3 regions of the Lysinibacillus sp. fls2-241-R2A-57 genome follow, and region 3 is predicted to be linked to each of the others. Evidence: riboswitches for the same ligand, from Rfam matches in the RefSeq annotation. Region 3 holds a riboswitch; each other region holds the start of a gene.
The links. Region 3 has a riboswitch for cobalamin ahead of QRN68_RS07520 (FecCD family ABC transporter permease). Riboswitches for the same ligand answer to the same signal wherever they lie in the genome.
Positions count from the first base shown of each region.

Region 1: linked by a shared signal. The riboswitch ahead of QRN68_RS07660 (energy-coupling factor ABC transporter permease) and the one ahead of QRN68_RS07520 (FecCD family ABC transporter permease) in region 3 are both predicted to bind cobalamin.
Region 2: linked by a shared signal. The riboswitch ahead of QRN68_RS10390 (FecCD family ABC transporter permease) and the one ahead of QRN68_RS07520 (FecCD family ABC transporter permease) in region 3 are both predicted to bind cobalamin.

Region 1 is NZ_JARVRU010000037.1:7,078-12,118, forward strand. Features, by position in the region: gene cbiQ (cobalt ECF transporter T component CbiQ) at 1-272, opposite strand, end outside; gene QRN68_RS07655 (energy-coupling factor ABC transporter substrate-binding protein) at 278-550, opposite strand; gene QRN68_RS07660 (energy-coupling factor ABC transporter permease) at 552-1,298, opposite strand; cobalamin riboswitch at 1,530-1,714, opposite strand; cobalamin riboswitch at 1,957-2,140, shown strand; gene QRN68_RS07665 ((2Fe-2S) ferredoxin domain-containing protein) at 2,283-2,654, shown strand; gene cobJ (precorrin-3B C(17)-methyltransferase) at 2,659-4,332, shown strand; gene QRN68_RS07675 (sirohydrochlorin chelatase) at 4,347-5,041, shown strand, end outside.
Region 2 is NZ_JARVRU010000049.1:1,724-6,764, forward strand. Features, by position in the region: gene QRN68_RS10375 (class I adenylate-forming enzyme family protein) at 1-501, shown strand, start outside; gene QRN68_RS10380 (acyl-CoA dehydrogenase family protein) at 503-2,170, shown strand; gene QRN68_RS10385 (hypothetical protein) at 2,167-2,325, opposite strand; cobalamin riboswitch at 2,487-2,669, shown strand; gene QRN68_RS10390 (FecCD family ABC transporter permease) at 2,881-3,882, shown strand; gene QRN68_RS10395 (adenosylcobinamide amidohydrolase) at 3,879-5,041, shown strand, end outside.
Region 3 is NZ_JARVRU010000036.1:46,457-51,497, forward strand. Features, by position in the region: gene QRN68_RS07505 (endonuclease Q family protein) at 1-651, opposite strand, end outside; gene QRN68_RS07510 (hypothetical protein) at 724-894, opposite strand; gene QRN68_RS07515 (heme ABC transporter ATP-binding protein) at 1,161-1,955, opposite strand; gene QRN68_RS07520 (FecCD family ABC transporter permease) at 1,961-3,007, opposite strand; cobalamin riboswitch at 3,157-3,346, opposite strand; gene QRN68_RS07525 (biotin transporter BioY) at 3,521-4,117, shown strand; gene QRN68_RS07530 (YdhK family protein) at 4,235-4,822, shown strand; gene QRN68_RS07535 (response regulator transcription factor) at 4,851-5,041, opposite strand, start outside.

The sequences.
Region 1 (5,041 bases), on a different contig from region 3:
GTGCTTGTTGATGGTGCTATAGAAATTAATATGGATACTAAACTTGAAAGTAAAAAAAATCCTGGTAGCAATAGTAGTTTTGCATAATATTTAAATGGAATTTTTGCGCTTAGAATGATAAAAGCACTCATCACAATAAATGTAATGAGTGAAATTCGTTCATCTCTAATGATAAGCGACAATAATAGTAATCCCAGGGATAACGTCATTTTTTCTAGCGGATGAACAGACGCTAGTTTATTCATATATGCATACTTATCAATGAGTAACATAGCGTTTAACCTTCTTTATGTTTGCCGCGCATTAAGCCGATAAAATAGCCGATAAATCCAGCGCCGATAGCAGCTTGTAGTGCGAATAATAAGCTTTCAATTTCACCACTCGGTGGCTCCCATATGCTTTCAAACCAAGGTTCGTAGTCAGCGTTAATTTCACTAATCGCTGCTTCTGCTTGGCCATCAGCCCCTTCAAATTCTGCACCTTTTTGGATAAAGAGAGGGAAGATTGCTAGAAACACAACAATTGCTAGGAGCAGTAAATTTTTTTTCATATTAGTGTGCCTCCTTTGCTGAGAAAACACGTAATGCTTTTAGTTCGCTCAAATTATATTTTTTCAAGAAGTTCATAACGATCACTGTTAAAATTCCTTCACTAATAGCGAGAGGAATTTGTGTTAATGCAAAAATACCAGCAAATTTTGTGAATGAAGCCATAAATCCTCCTACTTCAGAAGGGAAGGCAAGAGCTAACTGTACAGAAGTGACAACATATGTACCTAAGTCACCAAGCATTGCTGCTAAAAAGACAGCTATGGAAAATGATAGCCCTATTTTTTGTGAGCCTTTAAAAACATAGTAAGCAATAATAGGACCAACAATTGCCATGGAAAAGGCGTTTGCCCCTAAAGTTGTAAGTCCACCATGTGCTAAAAGTAAAGATTGGAATAATAATACGATTGTCCCGATCACACTCATAGCTAGTGGCCCAAAAAGAACAGTCCCAAGTCCAACTCCTGTCGGGTGCGAGCAACTCCCTGTTACAGAAGGGATTTTTAAGGCTGATAGCACAAAGGCGAAGGCACCCGATAAACCTAGTATCATTTTTGTTTCAGGATTTTCATCAATGGTTTTGCGAATTGAACGTAATCCTAAAATAATAAATGGAATGGAAATGACCCACCAAAAAATTGCCCATTCAATCGGCAAAAAGCCCTCCATGATATGCATAGCAAATGCACGATTTGGCACGAATAAAAATGCCAGTAAGAAATAACTAAGCTTCCAACCTGAGAATTTCAAAATCTCTCCTCCTTACATTAAAATTTTCGAATTAGCGTGCGAACGAAATTATTTCACCTTGCCATAAAATAGGTGTTTTGCTCCTCAACCGGAACCATATCTGTACGCATCTACCACCTTGAGATGAAAATGAAGATAAAAAAACACTTCTCCGATTCAGGAAAAGTGCATAGCTAAAAAAGTAATTAAAAATCTAATCTGCTAGGCGCACACCTATCCTCGTAGGTTGAAACGATCACTTATTTTTCGGCAGGTCTCCTGGCTTTAGTTCAACGTTTTATAGGCCTTCCCATCCTTTGGACAGTGACATTATCTATAAAACTCCCTAGTACAGTGGCGGGACCGCGCCGGACTTAAACCGGCTTCCCTTTTAAGCGAATTGATGAACAATTCGCACCGAAAAAAGATGAAGTTGTGAGATTTCACGACAAAGTGTAACATGAATTTCCGTAAACAAGCTATCTTTTTTATGAAAAATTTTTTAAATTGAGGGGCATTGTAGAAAATTCGGATAATACAGAAGAGGAATTTCCCTTTTTTCTAGGGGAAATTTGCTGAATAATTAATAAAAATGTCACAAATTAAGAAAGAAATATTGAAATTTTAAAAAAATAAGCTATGATAGAGACAGATTTCTATTACATAAAAAATACAATTTCATATAAAAACGTCAATAAGTGCTCGAATATTTTCGAGATAATAGGGAAATCGGTGAAAATCCGATACAGCCCCCGCTACTGTAATAGCTGATGAAATCGCAAATGCCACTAGTGAAAACTTGGGAAGGCGCGAAAGTAAAAGGAAGCTTAAGTCAGGAAACCTGCTTATTGCGATAAATGCATGCAAACTTTTCGGAGGGAGAAGTTGAAGCGAGAGCGAGTACCTGTATATATTCGTTTTAATTTGGCTTCTACAAAACCTTTACTCTTCGTCTAGAGTAAAGGTTTTTTCTTTTTCCTAAAAGCAAATGAGGGGAGAACAACAATGACAACATGGAATTTAGAGGGGATGAAAACGCATCTTTTTATTTGCAATGGCAGTAGCTGTATGAAAAAAGATGGAGAGGAAATTACACAGGCAATCCGTGATGAAATTCAGTTGCTGGCGATTGATAAGGAAATACATACGACAAGGACACGCTGTAATGGTAGGTGTAAGGATGCTTGTGTTGTCATCGCTTATCCTCAAGGGAATTGGTACCGTGTGCCGACCACAGAGCATGCGCGGGCACTTGTTCAAGATTTAAATCACGAATCGTTACATAATGAGCATGTCTTTACACTGCGTGAAGGTTCGTTACAGCGTACAGCACAAACAACAGCCATTAAAGGTATTGAAAAGGTGAAAGAGGGGTAACAAAATGTCGCAAAAAGGGAAGATTTTCGTAGTTGGCTTTGGACCTGGAGATTTTAAACATATTACGACTCGTGCTGTGGAGGCACTACAACAAAGTGATATGATCATAGGCTATAAAACTTATGTTGAACTTATTCAGGATTTAGTAAGTGCAAAGTCAATTATTAGTACCGGTATGACAGAAGAGGTTTCACGTGCACAGGAAGCGGTCCGCCAAGCAGAGGCAGGCAGTATCGTATCTGTTATTTCGAGCGGAGATGCTGGTGTCTATGGCATGGCGGGATTAGTGTATGAGGTATTAATCGAGCTAGGCTGGACGGAAGCAACTGGTGTTGAGGTAGAAATTGTTCCGGGTATTTCGGCTATCAATTCGTGTGCAAGTTTACTAGGTGCTCCGATTATGCATGACGCCTGTACGATTAGTTTAAGTGACCACTTAACGCCTTGGAATTTAATTGCAAAACGAGTAGAAGCAGCCGCAATGGCGGATTTTGTTATTGCTCTTTATAACCCAAAGAGTGGTCGTCGTACGAGACAAATTGTGGAGGCACAACGAATTTTATTAGAATATCGCTCTCCAGATACGCCGGTAGGACTTGTGAAAAGCGCGTATCGTGAACGCCAGGAAATTACAATGACGACTTTGGCAGAAATGCTAGAACACGATATTGGTATGCTAACAACCGTTGTGATTGGAAATTCATCAACGTTCTTCTACGACAATAAAATGATTACGCCACGTGGTTATCAGCGTAAATATACACTTGGCGAAGAAAAACAACCGTTACGACCACATCAACGACTGAAAGAAGAAAATGAACCGTGGGCAATGAATCAAGAAACAGGACAGGCGCGTAATGATTTTGCGACAGATCCTAATGCAAATCGAATCAAGTCCAGTTTAGCGATAACACCAGAACCAAAGCCTAAAAAAAAGTCATCACTTGAAATGGCGACAACAGCACTAGCGATGGTGAAGGGAACAAGTGCTGTGAAGGCAACACCCAAGCTTATTCACCAAAAAATTGAATCTATTTTTGAATTAGCTGTTAGTCCAGGAGTAGCCAATAAGTTCTTTTCTCCTCAACAAATGATGACTTTAGCAGAAGTTGTTGGAGAGGAAGGCACGATGGAGTATACACCAGACCATCAAATTCATTTGAAAATTCCAACAGCTGCGCCTGAAGAGATTACAGCAAAGCTTCGTGAAGTTGGCTTTTTACTAGCACCAATTGGTGACGTGCTTTCGTTAAAGGCTTGTGACTTCTGTTACGGAGAAAAGTTCGATTCGATTCCTTATGCAGAAGAGATTCAAGAAAAGCTTGGGGGAATGTCGTTACCGAAAACGTTAAATATTGGTTTTAACGGCTGTGGTATGGCATGTTATCGAGCGGTATTTGATGATATTGGGATTGTTTATCGCAAAAGTAAGTTTGATGTTTTTATTGGTGCTAAGCCGGTTGGCCGTACAGCACATGCGGCCCAGCCTGTTGTTGAGGGCTTAGAGCCTGAGCAGCTTATACCGCTAATTACAGACATTATCGAAGAGTATAAAGCAAATGCACATCCAAATGAACGTTTGTTTAAATACTTCAAACGTGTGAAAAAGATACTTCATTTTACGTATCAGGATATGTCTTCAAAAATAAAAGTTGAGCCAGCTCCATGCGGCGACTAGTGAGGGGTAATGAGATGAAAGCAATTTTATTTGTCGGCCACGGGAGCCGTTTAGCAGCAGGAAATGATGAGGTACGCACGTTTATCGAGCAAATGACACCTCGTATTGATGAGAGTTTTTTAGTAGAAACATGTTTTTTAGAGTTTGCCTCGCCGAACATTGAAGAAGGTATTACGAACTGTGTGAAGAAGGGCGCTACAGAGGTGCATGTTATTCCGATTATTCTTCTTCATGCGGGACATTCAAAACTGCATATTCCAGCAGAAATCGAACATGCGCGTGAGCATTATCCAAATATAACGTTCACATATGGCCAAACAATCGGAATCCATGAAGAAATATTTGCTATTTTAGAAGACCGTTTAGCAGAAATTGGATTCAATGTGGAAGAAGAACATAAGGATACTGCCATTTTATTAATTGCACGAGGCGGTAGTGACCCATCTGCAAATGGTGATTTTTATAAGATTACACGCCTGTTGTGGGAAAAACTTCCGGTTCAGTTTGTGGAAAGCGCCTTTATGGGTGTGACAGATCCTCGTGTTGAAGAAGGTATTGAGCGCTGTGTGAAGCTTGGTGCTAAAAAAATCATTATGCTACCGTACTTTTTATTCACAGGTATCCTCATGGAACGTATGAATGGTATGTGTAAGAAGTTTAACGAAAAATATCCTGACTGTGATATTCAAATTGCCAACTATTTTGGCTA
Region 2 (5,041 bases), on a different contig from region 3:
CTGCGTATTATTAACGATGACGGAGAAGATGTTCGTGTTGGTGAAGTAGGAGAAATTGTCTTACTTGGTGAAGGCAATATGCTGGGCTATAACAAGGATGAAATCGCAACAAAGGCTGCATTTATAGATGGCTGGCTAAAAACAGGTGATTTAGCTCGCATAGATGAGGATGGTTATATTTGGATTGTTGATCGCAAAAAGGATGTTATTTTTTCAGGTGGTGTGAATATTTATCCGAAAGAAATTGAAGATAGAATTTTGAGCTATGAGGGGATATTTGAAGTTGCTGTAATAGGTGTTCCACATCCGGAGTGGGGAGAAACGGTGAAGGCCGTCTATGCCACTAAAACAGAAATTGACGAGGACGAACTTAAAGCTTACTTAGAGGAGCATCTTGCTAAATATAAAATTCCACGCATCTTTGAACGTGTGGAAGCGCTACCACGAAATGCATCAGGCAAAATATTAAAACAAACCTTGAAAGGACAAGAGGTGAGATAGCATGAAGGTTTTACAGCAGGCAGAAATGAGAACAACGAACTTTTTTAAAGATAACGACACACTTCATAAAGTTTTAGAAATGATGCTAGATAAAGAGTTTGCAGAATATGCAACACGTGAGCTAACAGATTTCGGTGAGCTTTGTGCTGGAGATATTGATGTAAGAGCCAAACATACGGATCGAGAGGGTGAACCTCGCTTACAAAGGTATAATGCATATGGTGAAGAAGTGTCAGAGGTCTGGGTTAATGATGGCTATAAAAAAACAATTGAAGAATCATACAATACGGGTATTGTTGGCTATGTGCATAAGGATATTCCGCAATTAGGTAGAAAGGGTAACTATGTGTATAGCTTTGCTCAAGGTTATATACTGTCCCATACAGAGCCAGGCTTTTATTGCCCTGTTACGTTAACAATGGCAACGGCTTATTTACTTGATCATTATGCGAGCGATGAGGTGAAGGAGCGTTTTTTACCACATGTTTGTGCAACAGGAGATACCGAGCTGTATGAGGGAGCTACATTTTTAACGGAGCGTCAAGGTGGTTCTGATGTTGGTGCGAACGTTGTAGAGGCAAGAAAAGACGGTAATCAGTATCGTTTATTTGGTGAGAAATATTTCGCGTCAAACGCAGGAATGTGTGGGGTTGCCATGGTATTGGCCCGTATGGAAGGGGCTCAAGCAGGCTCGAAAGGTTTAACTCTATTTGCGGTCCCGTGGCGCAATGAGGATGGCACTGTTAACAACCTCCGTATTCGACGTTTAAAGGATAAACTTGGTGTTAGAGCAGTACCTTCTGGTGAGGTGGAATTTGATGGTGCATTAGCTTATGTTGTCGGTGAGCCGAATAAAGGAATTTATTATATGTTGGAGGCACTTAATTTATCAAGAATTTGCAATGCTGTTGCTTCTATCGGCATTATGCGCCGTGGTTTTTTGGAGGCGAAGCACTATGTGACAAATCGTCATGCATTTGGCAAGCCTTTAACGCAATATCCTATGATTCAGGATACATTAGGGAACTTTGCTGCCAAGCTTCATGTAGAAGTTGCTACTGTTTTTGATCTAATTCAGCTCTACGATAAAGTAACAAGTGGACAGGGTAATGAACAGGACATCATTATGAATCGCTTAAATATTGCTATTATGAAAAAAGAAACGGCAGAGCAAGCGGTCCATTATGCAAGTGAAGCGATTGAATTACATGGAGGGAATGGCTATATTGAGGATTTCGTTACACCTCGCTTATTAAGAGATGCACAGGTGCTGACTGTGTGGGAGGGAACTGCTAATATTTTAGCATTAGAACTCATTCGTTTAGTAGATAAGTTTCAAGCGCATGAATTGTTTGTTCGTGTCATGGAGGAACGTCTAGAAAAACTAGCTGACAGTCCATTGCTTCAAATTGTAGAGGAGCAATTAGCAAAACTAGACTTGACATTGCGAACATTTAGCGGCTTAGATGAAGCAACGAAAACGTTTGAGGCAAAAAAGGTTGCAGAAAAAATGGCACATGTATATGAAAGTGTTGTAGCGATCGAATGGGCACATAAATTCGGCGGTAAATATGAAAAGCTAGCAGATATTTATTTAGAGAGCACATGGGCATTGCGAGAAATGGGTGCGCCAATGAAAACGGTTCAGTATTTTTCTGATATAGTTTAACTTCTTTCAGCGGGTGTCCAAATACCTGCCGAAATAGAGGAACTTAGTCTAAAAACGCCACGTCTTGTGGTAACAACTGAGTGACCAACATCATGTTGCTGACGCTGCGCTTTCGCACAAAAAACAACTGTTGCTGACGCTGCGCTTTCGCACAAAAAACATCATGCCGCTGACGCTGCGCTAGCACTACGCTTTCGCACAAAAAAACATCATGTTGGTCTAAAGCCTTCGGACGCAATTATGCCGGAGCATAATTGATTTGATTAGAAGTTGTCTCGAATCGAGGCGACTTCTATTTTTTTCATGTATAATAAAATCAACTGAAAATTATAAAGGTTCTTTACTTATGTAAAGTGAAAAGGGAAATCGGTGTCATTCCGATGCGGTCCCGCCACTGTATGTGTGAGTTTTTTCAATTTTCGCCACTGAAAATTTCGGGAAGGCATGGAAAAGCGAATGGAGCACGAGCCAGGAGACCTGCCTTTATAGAAAACACGTTACAGCCTACGAGGATAGGGTGGTGGATTTTGTAAAAGTATTTTTGTGCAAATTTGAACCCCTCATCTTTTTATGATGAGGGGTTATTTGTTTTGTATGATTGATGTCGATAAATTCACAATCGTAGGCGATAAAAGCTAAAATGCATCGATAAATCAGAAAAACAAGTTGTTAAATATAGGCACAGATTGACTAAGGGGGAGAGCCTTTAAATGAGTAGAACGTTTATAGCCTATGTAACAGCAATTACGCTTCTAATTATTAGCATCTGGTGTGGCGTAGCGATAGGCTCAGTTCATATTCCACTAGAAGTATTGTGGAATCAGGCGGCAGATGAAACAGCTGCCAATATTTTATGGAAAATTCGTTTACCTCGAGTTCTGCTGGCTGGACTTGTCGGGGCTTCTCTTGCCATTGCAGGGGCAGCTTTTCAAGGCTTATTAAAAAATCCTTTGGCAGATCCTTATACGTTAGGTGTTTCTTCGGGTGCATCAGTTGGCGCAGTTATGACGATTTTCTTTAGTATATCAATTCCAGTAATAGGGAATTATGCATTACCAATCTTCAGTATGATAGGTGCAATATTAACGATGGTAGCTGTCATGGGCTTTGCTAGAATAGTAGACCGCACGCTAAAAATGGAAACTCTTATTTTAACAGGGGTCATCTTTAGTTCATTTTTAGGCTCCTTGATTTCATTAATGATTGCATTATCTGGTGAGGAGCTACGACAAGTTATGGGATGGCTGCTCGGCTCAGTATCAATGCGAGGTTGGCCTTATGTTCAAATGATTATTCCGTTTGTGATAATTGGTTCAATCATGCTTTGGACACAAAGACGCGAGTTAAATGTTCTGTTATATGGAGAGGAACGCGCGAAGCATTTAGGTGTTAATGTTAAGCGTAGTAAATATATAATTTTGGTAGGCGGGTCAATGTTGACAGGAGCAGCTGTAGCGGTTTCTGGTACGATTGGTTTTGTTGGCTTAGTTGTACCACATATGACGCGGATGCTTTGGGGTTCAGATCACCGTCATTTATTGCCATTATCATTTTTAAATGGGGCAACTTTGCTCATTATTTGTGATTTAATAGCTCGAACAATTATTATGCCAAGAGAGCTACCGATTGGCGTAATTACTGCATTTATTGGCGCACCCGTTTTTTCTTATATTTTTTATAAGCAACGTAGAAGCAAGGGGGGACGGGCATGATTGTTGTTGAACATCTTTCTGGTGGCTATGAAGACGTGCCGATTGTCCAGGATATAAGTTTTTCCGTTGAAAAAGGAAAAATATTAGGGATTTTAGGCCCGAACGGTAGTGGAAAATCCACACTGTTAAAAGTAATGAGTGGCATACTACCAGCAACTGCAGGCACTATATTAGTAGACGGTAAAAATATTAACGCTTATAATGCCCGTGCATTGGCGAAAAAAATGGCAGTGCTACCACAATTACATGCGAATGCCTTTACAAATAGTGTACGTGAGGCGGTATCACTTGGACGTTATCCACATCAAACAGGCTTCTTTTCAAGCTGGACTGAACGCGATGAACAAGCGGTCCAACATGCGATGCTACAAACAGGTGTGAAACGCTATGAACAGACACCGATGGAATTTTTGTCGGGCGGTGAACAACAACGAGTTTTTGTAGCCCAAGCCCTTGCGCAAACGTCGGAAATATTACTGCTAGATGAGCCGACGAACCATCTAGATATTGCCCATCAACGTCAAATTTTAGATATGGTGCGAAAAGAAGCAATTGAATGTGGATTAACCGTTATTATGGTACTACATGATATGAATTTAGCTGCCCTCTATTGTGATGAATTATTACTAATGGAAGGCGGAAGAATGCGAGCATTTGGGGCACCACATGAAGTATTAATCGCTTCGCAAATTGAAGATGTTTATCATGCGCGAGTAGCGACTTATGCACATCCTGAAATTCCAAAGCCTCAAATAACAATGATGCCAGCTTCAGTCGAACATCAGCAACGTGCTGTCATCGAAAAGGAAAATTTCACTGTTACGGATCATTACATTCAGCTTCAATCAGAGTTTCCGTTAAAAACGGTTTCCTCAGCAGTCCATAATCCGGGTATCGGTTGGTATGATTGCCTATTAAATCGCTCTGTACCAATAGATTATGTCATTAGTGATGTAAAGAAAGAGGTCGCTGAATTTTTACAAAAGGAGCATTTTTCACCTACAAGTACAGTCGTTATGTTAACAGCTGTCCCGACAAATCTTGTAGCCATTAATGAATTTAAAGCATCTTTTGGTAGCGTATTTGTTGCTGTTACGGCTGGTGTTGGTAATGCAGTGGATGTGTCACGTGCACATGAAAGACAGGATGAGCCATATAT
Region 3 (5,041 bases):
AAGCGAATGTGCATCAGAATTGCTGACAAATGTGTATGCTTGAAGCTCTCTGATGTTACTCACCATAGCGGTATCAGAACTTAAACCTAGCTCAATCGCATCTATAAGTTGCGGGTCAAATACTTCTGTTAAACTACGATGCACACCTTTACCAAACAAACTTTTAAACGGTGTAAAAACATGCGCAGGAATAAACAGCCCTCCTAACTCACGAACCTTTTGCTGCAATGTTCGACCATCACAATAGATACGCTGTGAGCTTAAATGAATATTTTTCATATGATAAGACATCCAATTTGAAAATTCCCTCATAAGTAAAAGTGTTGGAAAATAGGCAAGTACGTGGATTGGTCCAAGGCAATGACAATCATAAATCTCAATTTCAGTGCCTGGGATAAGGGTTGTGTCTTTATAACGAAGCCCTCCCTGTTCTAGCTCCTTCAGTTCACCCCGTTCAATCATTTCTGACATTTCATCCATAACCTCTGGTGAATGGCAATCAATAATTCCAATAATATCTAGTCCCTTTCTTGCACTAGAAGTCTCGAGAATTTTTGTTAACGTTAACGATTTACTGCCAGTAATTTTGACAGCGCGTCCACTTAAAGTACGTCCAATATGAATATGTAAATCTGCATATAAATTTTGCATCATTGTAAACACCTCTATTATTTTCAATGAAATAAAAAAACCTCACATTGCTGCAAGGCGTTTCACTCTTAATTATGATGGATGATTGCTGTGAGTACTATTATTTGATTCATAAGCACCTGAGCCCTGTGATGGCATTGTCGAAGAATCATACGCCACTATTGTCACGCCAATTGTCTTCTCTAGCTCATTAATTTTTTCAAGCTGTTGCTGATCTAATTGTGCAAACTTTATCTCTTCCACTTTCATCAATTCCTTTCACGTATACAATTCCCCAAAAAGGATATAAGTATACACGAAGAAAATGAAGCTCTTTCTTCTATTAACAGTTGTCCTATCCATAAATAGCAGGTGTATCTGTTATTGTTGAAAAACAAAATGGTCAAGAAGATCTTTGTAAATTTTGTGGCGCTTTAAATAAGGGTGATTTCCGTCCCAGGCTATTCGTAAAAAAGCGCCCAGCCGGAACGGAGATCAACCCCTCCTTTTGCCGAAGAACCATACTTTATTTATGTAGTTTTTAAAGCTTTCTTCGTAAATTGCTCAGAGACATACGTTAAATAAGGCTTCCCTGTAAGTGGATGTATTTGAATATCAGCATAAACACCAAATACATCCTGTAATAATTGTGGCGTAAGTACTTCTTCTGGTGTTCCAAAACAAACAATTCGACCTTGCTGTAAAACATAAATTTGATCGCAATACATAGCTGCAATGTTTAAATCATGTATGGCAGCAACAACTGTTAAATGTAGGGTTTGAATTAGATCCATTAGCTGCAATTGATGCTGAATATCTAGATGATTTGTTGGCTCATCTAAAATAAGCATCTGTGCTTGCTGAGCGAGAGCACGGGCAACCATCACACGCTTTTTTTCTCCCCCCGAAAGAGAGCTAAAGCTACGTTTCTCTAAATGAGCAATCCCTGTTTGATCAAGTGCACTTTTTACAATTTGAAAATCTTGTTGTTGATCAAGCTCGAATAGTTTTTTATGGGGTGTTCTCCCCATACTTACTAAATCATGTACGGTAAAGTCGAATAAGACCGGTGTTTCTTGGCTCACAACTGCTAAATTTTTCGCAATACTTTTACTCGATTGCTTTAAAATATCCTGTTCATTTAATAAGACTGTTCCACTTTCTGGTTTTAATAAACGATACATATTCTTTAGTAGCGTTGACTTCCCACTACCATTAGGACCAATCAGCCCAACGAATTGCTTTTCCTTTATTTGAACACTTACTTCATGTAATATGCGTTCATCAGAAATGGAGAAAGATACTTGTTTCGCTTCTAATGTCATAATTTTCAATCCCCTTCACCGAAAGAATAATTGTTACGACGTAGCAGCCAAATGAAAAATGGCCCACCACAAAAAGCCGTGATAATTCCAATTGGCATTTCTTCAGGAGCAATTAAAATTCGGGCAAGTGCATCTGCCCAAACTAAGAAAATCCCCCCTAATAAAGCACTAATCGGTATGACATATTTATGGTTTGAACCTACAATTAGCCGTACAATATGTGGAATGATTAAGCCAACAAATCCGATTGAACCACTGACTGCGACAAGAACACCCGTTAATAATGAAACTAATAAGATAAGTTGAACTCGAAACTGTTGTAAATTAACCCCTAAAGTGACAGCTGCTTCATCTCCAAGAAGTAATAAATTTAAACTTCGATAGTGGAGCCATAACAAGGCAAACACCACAATAAAAATAACTGTAGGAATTAAAACATTACTCCACTTTGCACCAGCTAAGCTTCCTAGCATCCAAAACATGACTGCCTTCATTCCGCCCTCTTGCTTCGACATCATTAATATAAAATTTGAAATAGCAGATAAAATAAACGACACCGCCATCCCTGAAAGTAAAAGTCGAAAGACAGAAACTCTACCGCCAACACGCGCTAAGAAGAAAACTAACGCCATCGCTGTGAGAGAACCGATAAATGCAGATACGGAAAGAGCATAAACACCAAGAAATGAAAAAGCACCTAAAATGATGACAGCTGTAGCACCAACCGTTGCACCAGAAGAAATCCCTAAAATATATGGTTCAGCAATTGAATTACGAACAAGTGCCTGAATAGCTGCTCCTGCAATTGCCAATCCTGCTCCAACGATAGCAGCGAGCAATACACGTGGAGCTCGGATTTGCCAAATGATAATTTCCTGTGAGCGACTCCAATCTTGTTCTATTCCATTTTGTATAAGTGGGATTTTTGAAAGGATGACCTTCCATACATATTGTGGCGTAACAGAAACCGATCCAACCATTATAGCAATTGTCATTGAAATGAGTAGAACTAGAAGAAGAGTCATTGAGAGTAGTATAAATTTTTTATTCATCTGTTTATTAACTCCTAATCAAAAATAATAGGTACGAAGCAATAAAAAAGGGTATTCCATGCTAAATACGCATAGAAATACCCGAGATTAAACAAAGTAAGAAAGATTTCCTTCTATTGTCCGTAATCGCTTTCATCCTCGTGGGCATTACAGGTATTCGCTAATTGGCAGGTCTCCTGGCTTCGAATCAATGTACTATGATTGCCTTCCCATTCTAGAACAGTGGCTAAATCATCATAGAACTCCTCGTTACAGTTGCGGGACAGCGTCGGATTTGCACCAACTTCCCTTTTAAGTGACACATTTACAAGATGTCACACCATTAGCATCATATATATTTTAAAATTATGACGATTCTATCATATATTTTAATAGTTCGTCTATTACTAGAATTATTCATCCAAATAAGAAGGATAATTATTTTTGTGTTAACTGAATAAAATAATCAAGTTGACACAAAAACTTTATTTTCTTACACTATTATTATCAACATTACTTATTAGGGGTGAAATAATGACAACAGTAGCGGAACACTCGCATCACAAATTAAGAACAGTAGATATTGCTTATATTGGACTATTTTCAACATTGATGATGATTGGCGCTAATATTACTTCCTTTGTACCTTTTATGGTTGTTGGTGGCGTACCAATTACGCTGCAAACATTTTTTGCTATATTAGCAGGACTGATTCTTGGTAGTAGAAAAGGTGCACTCGCTTGTACTGTTTATATGTGCATCGGTTTAGCAGGCGCACCTGTATTTGCACGTTTCAGTGGTGGCTTTGGACAAATCTTAAGTCCTACATTCGGTTTTATTGTCACTTTTATATTAGCTGCATATGTTGCAGGGCTTATTGTAGAGCGCAGCGGAACGAAAAAAAGCTATGTAATTGCTGCTTTAATTGCAACTGCCATTAATTATTTACTTGGAACGAATTGGATGTATTTCGCCTATAAGCTATGGGCTAGTGCTCCAGATGCTTTTTCTTATAAGATGGCATGGCTTTGGATGATGCCTCCATTACCAAAGGATATTATTTTAGCTATATTTGCCGGTATTTTTGCCTACCGCCTACAAAAAGTATTGAAAATAATTCCTGTTAAATAACAGAAACCCTTCTTTAGTTTGATGCTAAAGAGGGTTTTTTTTCTTGTAAGACTGCTATCCACAATTTCTGCACATTTATTTGCTACATTAAGGGCAAATAAGGAGGAGGAAATTAACATGATATTAAAAAGACAATGGCTTATTGGCATACTGACAGCATTAGCTTTACTAACATTATCAGCTTGCTCTGCCAGTTCAACTAAGCCGGAAACCAATTCAAAAAATAACACCGAAACTGAGCAGAGCACTGAGATGGATCATTCTATGATGAACCATTCAAGCTCTAGTGAAGTACCAACAACTTTGAAAAATGCTGAAAAACCAAAGTTTCCTGTTGGAAGCACCGCCATTATTACGGATGGTCATATGGCAGGTATGAAAGGCGCAGAAGCAACGATTGTTGGGGCTTATGATACGACAGCCTACATTGTCTCCTATGAGCCAACTACAGGTGGAAATCGCGTAGATAATCATAAGTGGGTTATTCATGAGGAATTGATAGATTCAGGTGAAGCTCCATTGGCTCCTGGTACAGAAATCAAAACGAATGCATCTCATATGGAAGGCATGGAAAATGCGACTGTCCATATAGATGAGGCACTACAAACAACCGTTTATATGATTGATTATACGTCTACAACTACAGGTGAAGCAGTGAAAAACCATAAATGGGTTACGGAAGAAGAGCTAGCAACAAAAAAATAAAAATTCAACCTCTGCGGGAATTCTTCCGTCAGAGGTTGTTATTTCTAGCTTCTAAAGGCTTTCGATCAGCTGACTTATGCCATTTATAGCCGATTCCCCAAACTGTTTGTAAGTACTCATCAGCTGGAAAACCACTTTTTCGTAATTTTTCTCGTAAATTACGGACATGTGAATCAATAGTTCGATCTTCAATTGATACGTTATAACCCCAGACTGTAT